Linked DNA regions of Solitalea lacus. The protein of the gene in region 1 interacts with the protein of each later gene in a pairwise test. Links are inferred from orthologs where the notes say so. Each region holds a gene or a part of one and is shown in the gene's direction. Other genes may lie near its edges.

Region 1 (5,141 bases):
TGTTGCCCACGTATCAACCATAGTACCTGAATCAACATAAGCACCAATGTTTACGTATGAAGGCATCATAATCACACCTTTAGCTAGGAATGATCCGTAACGAGCCAAACCATGAGGAACAACGCGAACGCCAGACTCTTTAAAATCAGTTTTTAGCTTAATTTTATCATGGAATACAAACGGCCCTGCCTTAATTTCTTCCATTTCGCGAGTAGGGAAATACAAAATTACTGCTTTCTTAACCCACTCATTTACATGCCAACCACCCATAACTGGCTCAGCAACACGTAACTTACCTTTATCTAATAATTCGATAACTTCTTCAATAGCTAAAATTATGTCGCTGTAATTTAGCAGGGAGCGGTCTTCCCAGGCTTTTTCAACTTTGTCTTTTAGTGCACTTAAAGGCATTTGTAAAGGAATTTTAAAGATGAACTATTTAGTTTGAATATATATTGGATTTAAGGTTAAATCCATTGCAAATAACGCAATTTTTCACCAAAAACATGAACAGCAATGTCATTTAACTGTTAATTCTATACGAGGTTACACCATAAATTTGTACGTTAATTGTTAATTTGCATTATGAACGAGAGTGAAAAATTAAGAATTGATAAATATCTGTGGGCCATTCGTATCTATAAAACGCGCAGTCTTGCTACCGAAGCCTGTAAAGGTGGGAAAGTAAAACTTGAAGGCAACAATCTTAAACCGGCACATGTGGTTAAAGTTGATGAAGTTTATCATATTCAAAAAGGCATTGAAAAGAAAATTATAAAAGTGACGGGTTTGCTCGAAAACCGGGTAGAGGCAAAAAAAGCTGTATTATACTACGAAGACTTAAGTCCTATCAATACAGAACCTCGTCACATGTCGGTATTTACAGCTCCTGTCTTTACACGCGACCGAGGTACAGGTCGCCCAACCAAACGCGAAAGAAGAGACCTTGACGAGCTTCTGGAAAGTTTTGATTAGTATTTATAAGTCCATAAAATAAACGAAACGCGTCGGAGAATTCCGACGCGTTTCGTTTACAAAGCCTATGGCTCAAAAATTATTTTTTGGAAACCTGATATTCTTCGTTCAAACCTTTCAATACATCACCGGTAACATCTAAACTTTCATCAGCATATAAGATTGCACTATTACCTTTTGAATACGAAATCACCATTTTATATCCGTGATCCTGAGCATACTTCTTCAAGTAATCAGTTATTTTGGAATATAATTTCTCTGTTTCTTCTTGCTCTTCTTTTGCAGCTTGTCCGGCTAGGTTTTGTTGCAACATACCTAAGTCTTGCTGTTTTTTCTGCAAGCTTAAGCTTAATTGCTGTTGCTGCTCTTGAGTCATTCCTTGAGCTGCACGCTGAGCATTAGCCACTTCATTCTGAAAAGCTTTGCCTTTGCTTTCAAACTGCTGCTGACGGAATGTATTCTTTTCGTCAAGTTTCTTTTTTACATCAACAAAGTATTGATAGTGTTTTTGTAACGAATCAGAGTTTATGTAAACAATAACTTCAGATTTGGCTACATCAACTTTAGTTGCGGTTGAATCAGCTTTTTTTATTGATTTATTGCCGGCATTATCAGAACATGCCGCCATAATCCCTACCAGGGCAATACCACAAATTGGTAAAAGAGCAAATGATTTATTAAAGTTCATATTCAAAAATGAGTTTGCGGCAAATATAATTATTCAATCCATTTACAAAATTTTTTAATAAATAGATTTTCAATTGCCGCAAACTACCAAGCACACTGACACCAAAAAAGTTTTAGTTTTTACGAAGTAATGGTTAACGTATTCTCAGTTAAAGTGATATTATACAAATGCAATGCCCTAGTAGATCCACTTGCCCCAACCGGACCATTAATTACTGAGCCACTTAACGAATAACGACTGCTGTGTAAACTGCATTCGAGTCTATTATTAGTTTGATCATAAAATATTGTGCCGTGTTCATGAGGGCAAACAGCTTCAAGAGCCACAAATGAACTTGCCGCTAATGCGGTTGCAGTTCTAACTACAATAATACCTTGCCTAGTTTTGGAGCTGCCAACATTTGGCAGGTCGGCATCAACATTTAGATTAAAATTTACTGCCGAGGTATTCCCTCCGCCTGATGACGGAGCAGGATCATCACCACCGCCACCACAAGCCTCCATTAAGCTCCCGGTACAAACCAAAGCCGCTCCAATACCTAACTTTGCTAAAAATTCATTTCTTTTCATTTGTATAGATAATTAGTTTTATAGACAATGGAACATGACGAAAAAAACACATTCATTCTTCAGGTCGCATTTCATTTGTAAACTGGTTTAACAAATAGAATTACGCAACAGCTATTATCAAGGTTGCCTCCGGATAAATCTTTATTTTCTACACTATGTTTTTTGTTTCTCCTTGGTTTCTTCTAATCAAAACTTTAACAGATTAAAAATGTTAAAAAATAAGCAACCAGAACACTTTAATTATCGTCAATAAATTACTAATATCGAGCTATTAGGAGACGTTTTCCATTTCGGGAAGCGGCCTAAAAATCGTATATTTGAACTTTTGTAACAAAAGGATAACATGAGCGAAACAGCAGAAACTAAAACTGCGAATTATTCAGCGGATAATATTCAGGTTCTTGAAGGATTAGAAGCCGTACGTAAACGCCCGGCCATGTATATTGGAGATGTGGGCGTTAAGGGTCTACATCACTTGGTTTATGAAGTTGTTGACAACTCAATTGACGAAGCCTTAGCCGGCTTTTGTAATGATATTTACGTTACAATTCACAACGACAATTCAATTACTGTAAAAGATAACGGCCGTGGTATTCCTACCGGAATGCACACCAAAGAGAAAAAATCAGCTTTAGAGGTGGTTATGACGGTTTTACACGCAGGCGGTAAGTTCGACAAAGACACTTATAAAGTTTCTGGTGGTTTGCATGGTGTGGGGGTTTCCTGTGTTAACGCTTTATCAACCCACTTGAAAGCCGAGGTTCATCGTGAAGGAAAAATCTGGGTTCAGGAATATGAACGAGGGAAACCGCAATACGATGTTAAAACAGTAGGTGATACTAACATTACCGGTACTGTTGTTACCTTCTCTCCAGATTCGGAGATCTTCACCTTAACTACAGTATATAACTACGACACCTTAGCGGCACGTTTACGTGAATTATCGTATTTAAATAAAGGAATTCGCCTTACTTTAACTGATGAGCGCGAAACCAACGATGATGGATCATTTGTTTCTGACAGCTATTATTCTGAAGGTGGCTTAAAGGAATTTGTAACTTACCTTGACGGTAATCGTGAACCTTTAATTCCTGAACCAATTTACATTGACGGCAACAAAGGTGGAGTACCAGTGGAACTTGCCTTGCAGTACAACAGTACTTATACTGAAAACGTGCACTCTTATGTAAACAATATTAACACTATTGAAGGTGGTACGCACGTAGCAGGTTTCCGCAGAGGTTTAACCCGTACACTAAAAAGCTATGCTGATAAAAGCGGGTTGTTAAAAAATCTAAAGGTTGAAATCACCGGAGATGACTTCCGAGAAGGTCTAACTGCTGTTATTTCCGTAAAAGTTGCAGAACCGCAGTTCGAAGGTCAAACTAAGACCAAACTGGGCAATAACGAAGTAATCGGAGCAGTTGATCAAGCAGTGGGTGAAATTTTAAGTATTTACTTAGAAGAACATCCCAAAGAAGCCAAATTGATTGTTCAGAAAGTAGTTTTGGCAGCTACCGCACGTGCTGCAGCTCGTAAGGCACGCGAAATGGTACAGCGCAAAACAGTTATGACCGGTTCAGGTTTGCCTGGCAAGCTTTCTGATTGCTCAAATAACGATCCTGAAGTATGTGAATTGTATCTTGTGGAGGGTGATTCGGCAGGTGGAACAGCCAAACAAGGCCGGAATCGTAACTTCCAGGCAATTCTTCCTCTTAAGGGTAAAATCCTTAACGTAGAAAAAGCCATGGAGCACAAAATTTACGAAAACGATGAGATTAAGAATATTTTCACTGCAATGGGAGTCAGCATTGGCACTCCTGAAGATGACAAAGCACTTAACCTCACTAAACTTCGCTATCACAAGATTATCATCATGACGGATGCCGACGTGGACGGGTCGCACATTACAACGCTTATTCTAACCTTCTTCTTCCGTTACATGAAAGAGTTAATTGAGTTTGGTTATGTTTACATTGCCACTCCTCCATTATACATGGTTAAAAAAGGTAAGGATTTTGAGTACGCGTGGACTGAAGAACAACGTCTGGCAGCTATTGAACGATTAAAAGGGACAGGCAAGGAAGACAGTGTAAATACTCAACGTTACAAAGGTTTGGGAGAAATGAACGCTGAGCAGCTTTGGGAAACTACAATGAACCCGGATACCCGTACTTTACGCCAGGTGACCATTGAAAACGCTGCAGAATGCGACCATACATTTTCTGTATTAATGGGTGATGAAGTTGCACCTCGCAGAGAATTCATTGAGCGCCATGCCAAATACGCTAAAATTGATGCATAATAGCAGAATTGCAAAACGAATAAACTAAATAAAACGGTTATCGGTAACGATAGCCGTTTTTTATGCTTTTAAGGTAAGCAGTTTAGTATTATAGTCAATAATTGCTTTATACTTTACCAATACATCGCTCCCTAGGACTCCTATTACCTTTTCAAAACCCAGTTTTTCGTAAGCAATATTGATATGAGAAAGATCAAGTACGGCTGCATCATATGACTTAATAATTAAATTACCTAAGCCCATGTCAATTGTTGCCTTGTAGCATTGCATTGAATTGGTTCCCAATCCAGTTGATAATTTTTCATCCAAATGAAACACCTGATCACCGGCAATTTCCTGCAATAAGTCATGATCAAAAGCAGTTTTTGAAGCGCCAGTATCTAAAATAACTTTCTTTTTTACCCCATTAATGGTTATTTCAATTTTAGGATGATAACCCTCTCCATCCAAACTAAATACATCCATAGGTAAGGTATAAGTTTTGAGCCCGAATATTAATGTTGAAAGATTGAAATACATTTTATAGAGTTTACAGAAAACCAATCGAATAAAGTAATAAAATTAACAACGTCAAATCAACGGAATCGTTTTACCCAATCAGTTA
Region 2 (4,643 bases), 1.4 Mb from region 1 along the record:
TTTAAATTAGAGCAAAAGACAACTTTTTTTGCTACTGGAGTGTCTATCGTAATTCACCCTAATCATCCCTTGGTACCAATCATTCATATGAATGTTCGGTATTTTGAAACTCCGGAGGCGGATTTGAAATGGTTTGGAGGGGGTATTGACCTAACTCCTCATTACGTAAATGAAGAACAGGCTAAATTTTTCCATCAATCACTGAAAAATACCTGCGATCAGTTCAATGAGCATTATTATGAGCAGTTTAAACGTTGGGCTGATGATTATTTCTTTATCAAACATCGTAATGAAACGCGTGGAGTGGGAGGTATTTTCTTCGATCGTTTAGGAGAATCTGAGCATTTTACTATGAATGACCGATGGGAATTTGTAAAAGCTGTTGGTGAAACCTTTACCAAGGTATATGTGCCCTTAATAGAACAAAACAGAATTAAGGAGTTCACTCCTGAGCATAAAAATTGGCAATATCTACGCAGGAGCAGGTATGTCGAGTTTAATTTATGTTATGATGCGGGCACCAAGTTTGGATTGGAGACTAATGGCCGCATAGAGTCTATCTTAATGAGCATGCCTCCTCAAGCAAATTGGGCTTATAATTACCAACCATCACCCGGAACAGAAGAGGCTAAAACACTTGAACTGTTGAAAAAGGGAGTTAACTGGGTGTAAGTAAATTTTCAGAAGAATTTAAAGGAACGATCACTAACATTTTCTTGCTTAGTGATCGTTTTGTTTTTGAAGGAATAATAAATAAATTAAATTGCTAATATTATGCTTTAAGGCATAGTTTTAAGACTGAATTATCATTCAATTTTGTTAAATTCGCAGGCATTCTTATAATTTTTGAATCACCAAAGATCAATAAATGGCAGAAGAGAATAACGAACAGATAAACGGAAGTAAAATCATTCCTATTAATATTGAAGAGGAAATGAAAGCAGCTTACATCGATTATTCGATGTCGGTAATCGTTTCCAGAGCCTTGCCTGATGTTCGCGACGGATTGAAACCGGTACACCGCCGGGTTTTGTTCGGTATGCTTGAACTAGGAGTAGGCAGTAGTAAACCCTATAAAAAATCTGCCCGTATTGTAGGGGAGGTTTTAGGTAAATATCACCCACACGGTGATAGTTCCGTTTATGACACTATGGTGCGTATGGCCCAAAATTGGTCATTGCGGTACCCATTTGTTGATGGACAAGGAAACTTTGGTTCAATTGATGGTGATAACCCGGCAGCAATGCGTTATACGGAGGCTCGTTTGCGCCGTATTGCAGAAGAGATGCTGGCAGACATCAATAAGGACACTATTGATTTCCAGCTTAACTTCGATGACTCTCTTGAAGAGCCAACTGTACTTCCTTCAAAAATCCCTAACCTTCTTGTAAATGGTGCTTCAGGTATTGCTGTAGGTATGGCCACCAATATGGCTCCTCATAACTTATCTGAGGTAATAGATGCAACGGTTGCTTATATTGATAATCGCGACATCACTATTGATGAGTTGATGAAGTACGTTAAGGGGCCTGATTTTCCTACCGGAGCAACTATTTACGGATATGAAGGAATTAAAGATGCCTTTACTACCGGTCGCGGCCGGGTGGTAATGCGTGCCAATGCCGAAATCGAAACCTTGGAAAATGGTCGTGAACGCATTATCGTAAATGAGATTCCATACCAGGTTAATAAGGCAGTGATGATTGAACGTACGGCTGAGATGATTAACGAGAAGAGGATTGAAGGAATTTCTGAAATCAGGGACGAGTCGGACCGCGAAGGTATGCGTATTGTTTACGAGGTGAAACGTGATGCTAATGCTAATGTGGTTTTAAATAATCTTTATAAGTACACAGCATTACAAACATCGTTCAGTATCAATAATATAGCCTTAGTAAAAGGGCGCCCGATGTTGTTGAACTTGAAGGATATGATCCACTATTACGTAGAGCATCGCCACGAGGTAGTAATCAGACGTACTAAGTTTGAGCTTTCAGAAGCTGAAAAGCGTGCCCATATTCTTGAAGGATTATTAATTGCACTTGATCATCTTGATGAAGTTATCTCTTTAATTCGAAACTCTCCAACTCCAGATGAGGCTCGCGTAGGTTTAATGGACAAATTTGGATTAAGCGATATTCAGGCTCGTGCAATTTTGGATATGACGCTTCGTCGTTTAACCGGACTTGAACGAGACAAGATTAAAGATGAATATGCTGAATTAATGGCTACCATTGAACGTTTAAAAGCTATTTTGGCTGATGAAGGCTTAAGAATGGGAATCATTAAGGATGAGCTAAACGAAGTAAAAGATAAATTTGGTGATGAACGTAAAACTCAAATTGTTCACGCTGAAGGCGAAATAGACATTGAATCTTTAATTGAAAATGAAGATGTTGTAATTACTATTTCTCATGCCGGTTACATTAAACGTACTAAACTTACCGAATATCGCAAGCAAGGTAGGGGAGGTCGTGGATCAATGGGTGGCAGTACCCGTGAAGAAGACTTTATTGAGCACTTATTTATTGCTCAAACGCATAATTATATGTTGTTCTTCACCGAGAAAGGACGCTGTTTCTGGATGAAAGTTTATGGAATTCCGGAGGGTAGCCGTATATCCAAAGGCCGTGCAATGCAAAATCTAATTCAGATTGAAAGCGACGATAAGGTGAAGGCATTTGTCACGATAAAAACGTTGAAGGATGAGGCTTACCTTGAAAGCAATTATATTATGATGTGTACCAAGAAAGGTACCATTAAGAAAACCACCCTGGAAGCTTACTCGCGTCCTCGTATCAATGGTATCAATGCTATTTCTATTAATGAAGGTGATCAGTTGTTGGAGGCTCGTTTAACCACAGGTAGTTCAGAAATTTTAATGGCCCTTAGATCAGGAAGAGCAATTCGCTTTAACGAAAGCACGGTTCGTCCGATGGGACGTACTGCGGCAGGGGTGCGTGGTGTTACCTTGAGTGGAATTGACGATGAGGTGGTTGGAATGATTGCTGTTGATGATAAAGAAACAGCAGTATTGGTGGTATCAGAAAAAGGATATGGAAAACGTTCTGATATAGATGAGTATCGCGTAACCAATCGTGGTGGTAAGGGTGTTAAAACCATTAACGTAACCGAAAAAACAGGCCAATTAATAGCTATTAAGGATGTTAAGGAAACTGATGATTTGATGATTATCAATAAATCAGGTATTACTATACGTATTGGTGTTGATGAGTTGCGTGTAATGGGAAGAGCAACCCAAGGTGTTCGTTTGATCAAGCTTAATGAAGATGATGAAATTGCTTCAGTAGCTAAAATTGAGGATGCAGGAGAAGATACTGAAGGTGAAGATGTTGTAAATTTAGCTGATTCTTCTGCTAATGAAGATGCAACCGGAGATGAGTCTCAAGCGTCATCTGATAGTGAAGAAAATTAATTAATAAGATAAATAGTATATTCTGAAATGAAAAAAATCTTGTTATCTGGATTGTTTTTAGCAGCCGCTGTTGTTGCTAAAGCACAAAATGCGGAATTAGATAACGCCGAAAAAATGGTGATGCTCGGTCAGCTTGATAAAGCTAAAGAGTCAATTGATAAAGCCGCTGTTCATCCAAAGACTGCAAATCAAGCTAAAACTTTTTATTTAAAAGGTAAAATTTACGGCTCTATTGCTTTAGATACTACAAAAAAGAATTTGGATTATGATCCTGCAAAGGTTGCCTATGAATCTTTGAATAAAGCTAAAGAGCTTGATACCAAAAAGCAGTTGGATGAGACCGAGATGAAAAATGCATACTTCAACATTTATGCTTCTGCTTACAATAAAGGTATTGCGGCCAATAATGCTGAAGATTATCAAACCGCATTGAAAGAATTTAAGTTTGCTTCTGAAGTGAATCCTCAGGATACATCATTATACCTAAACATTGGTATTATGGCTGAGAAACTTAAAGATAACGCAACAGCCAAAGCTTCTTACCAAAAGCTTGCAGATATGAATTTTAACAAGGAGCCATACATTTATCACCAATTGGCTGAGTTATATAAAGCTGATGGTAATAAAGAGGCTGCAGTTGCCGCATTGGAAAAAGGTCGTAAGTTATTTCCTTCAGATAACACTTTGATGATCGATGAGATCAACTTTTATTTAAATGAAGGAAAATCTGATGTTATTATTGAAAAGCTGAATAAGGCTATTGCTACGGATCCTAAGAATAAAACCTTATATTTTACTTTAGGAGTAACTTATGAAAATATCAAAAAGCAAGCTGAAGCCATTGCTGCTTACAAAAAAGCATTAGAAATCGATCCAAACTATTTTGATGCTAACTATAATTTAGGTGCTTTATACTACAATGAAGCTGCTGAAATTATTAAGAAAGCCAATATGCTTCCTTCTAATAAAGTAAAAGAATATGATGCAGAGCGTGCTAAATTCCAGAAAAAAGCATCTGAAGCGCTTCCTTATTTAGAGAAAGCTTATGAAGTCAATCCTAAAGATCGTAACGTAATGATTTCTTTGAAAGAAGTATATGCTCGTACTAACCAAAAAGAAAAGTATGCTCAGATTGATGCAGCTTTAAAAGCGATCGAATAAGCTTCTTGATTTTATCATATAAAAGAGCGGCTCTGCAATAATTGTA

The links.
Region 2: the proteins of gyrB (region 1) and gyrA interact in binary tests that used the Escherichia coli proteins (3 or more experiments, as listed by UniProt). The link is inferred for Solitalea lacus from one-to-one orthologs.

The regions. Positions count from the first base shown.
Region 1 is NZ_CP091740.1:1,501,326-1,506,466, reverse strand. The notes cover bases 2,116-5,056. They hold gyrB (DNA topoisomerase (ATP-hydrolyzing) subunit B), read left to right. Parts: upstream 2,116-2,575; coding sequence 2,576-4,537; downstream 4,538-5,056. Other genes in these bases: L2B55_RS06360 (aspartyl protease family protein), read right to left, coding at 4,598-5,056; L2B55_RS06370 (QcrA and Rieske domain-containing protein), read right to left, coding at 2,116-2,232. Outside these bases: L2B55_RS06385 (2,3,4,5-tetrahydropyridine-2,6-dicarboxylate N-succinyltransferase), read right to left, coding at 1-411; L2B55_RS06380 (RNA-binding S4 domain-containing protein), read left to right, coding at 586-975; L2B55_RS06375 (OmpH/Skp family outer membrane protein), read right to left, coding at 1,055-1,663; more of L2B55_RS06370, read right to left, coding at 1,783-2,115. UniProt on the Escherichia coli protein: DNA gyrase negatively supercoils closed circular double-stranded DNA in an ATP-dependent manner to maintain chromosomes in an underwound state.
Region 2 is NZ_CP091740.1:2,875,001-2,879,643, reverse strand. The notes cover bases 517-3,652. They hold gyrA (DNA gyrase subunit A), read left to right. Parts: upstream 517-868; coding sequence 869-3,436; downstream 3,437-3,652. Other genes in these bases: L2B55_RS12420 (tetratricopeptide repeat protein), read left to right, coding at 3,464-3,652; hemF (oxygen-dependent coproporphyrinogen oxidase), read left to right, coding at 517-672. Outside these bases: more of hemF, read left to right, coding at 1-516; more of L2B55_RS12420, read left to right, coding at 3,653-4,597. UniProt on the Escherichia coli protein: A type II topoisomerase that negatively supercoils closed circular double-stranded (ds) DNA in an ATP-dependent manner to maintain chromosomes in an underwound state.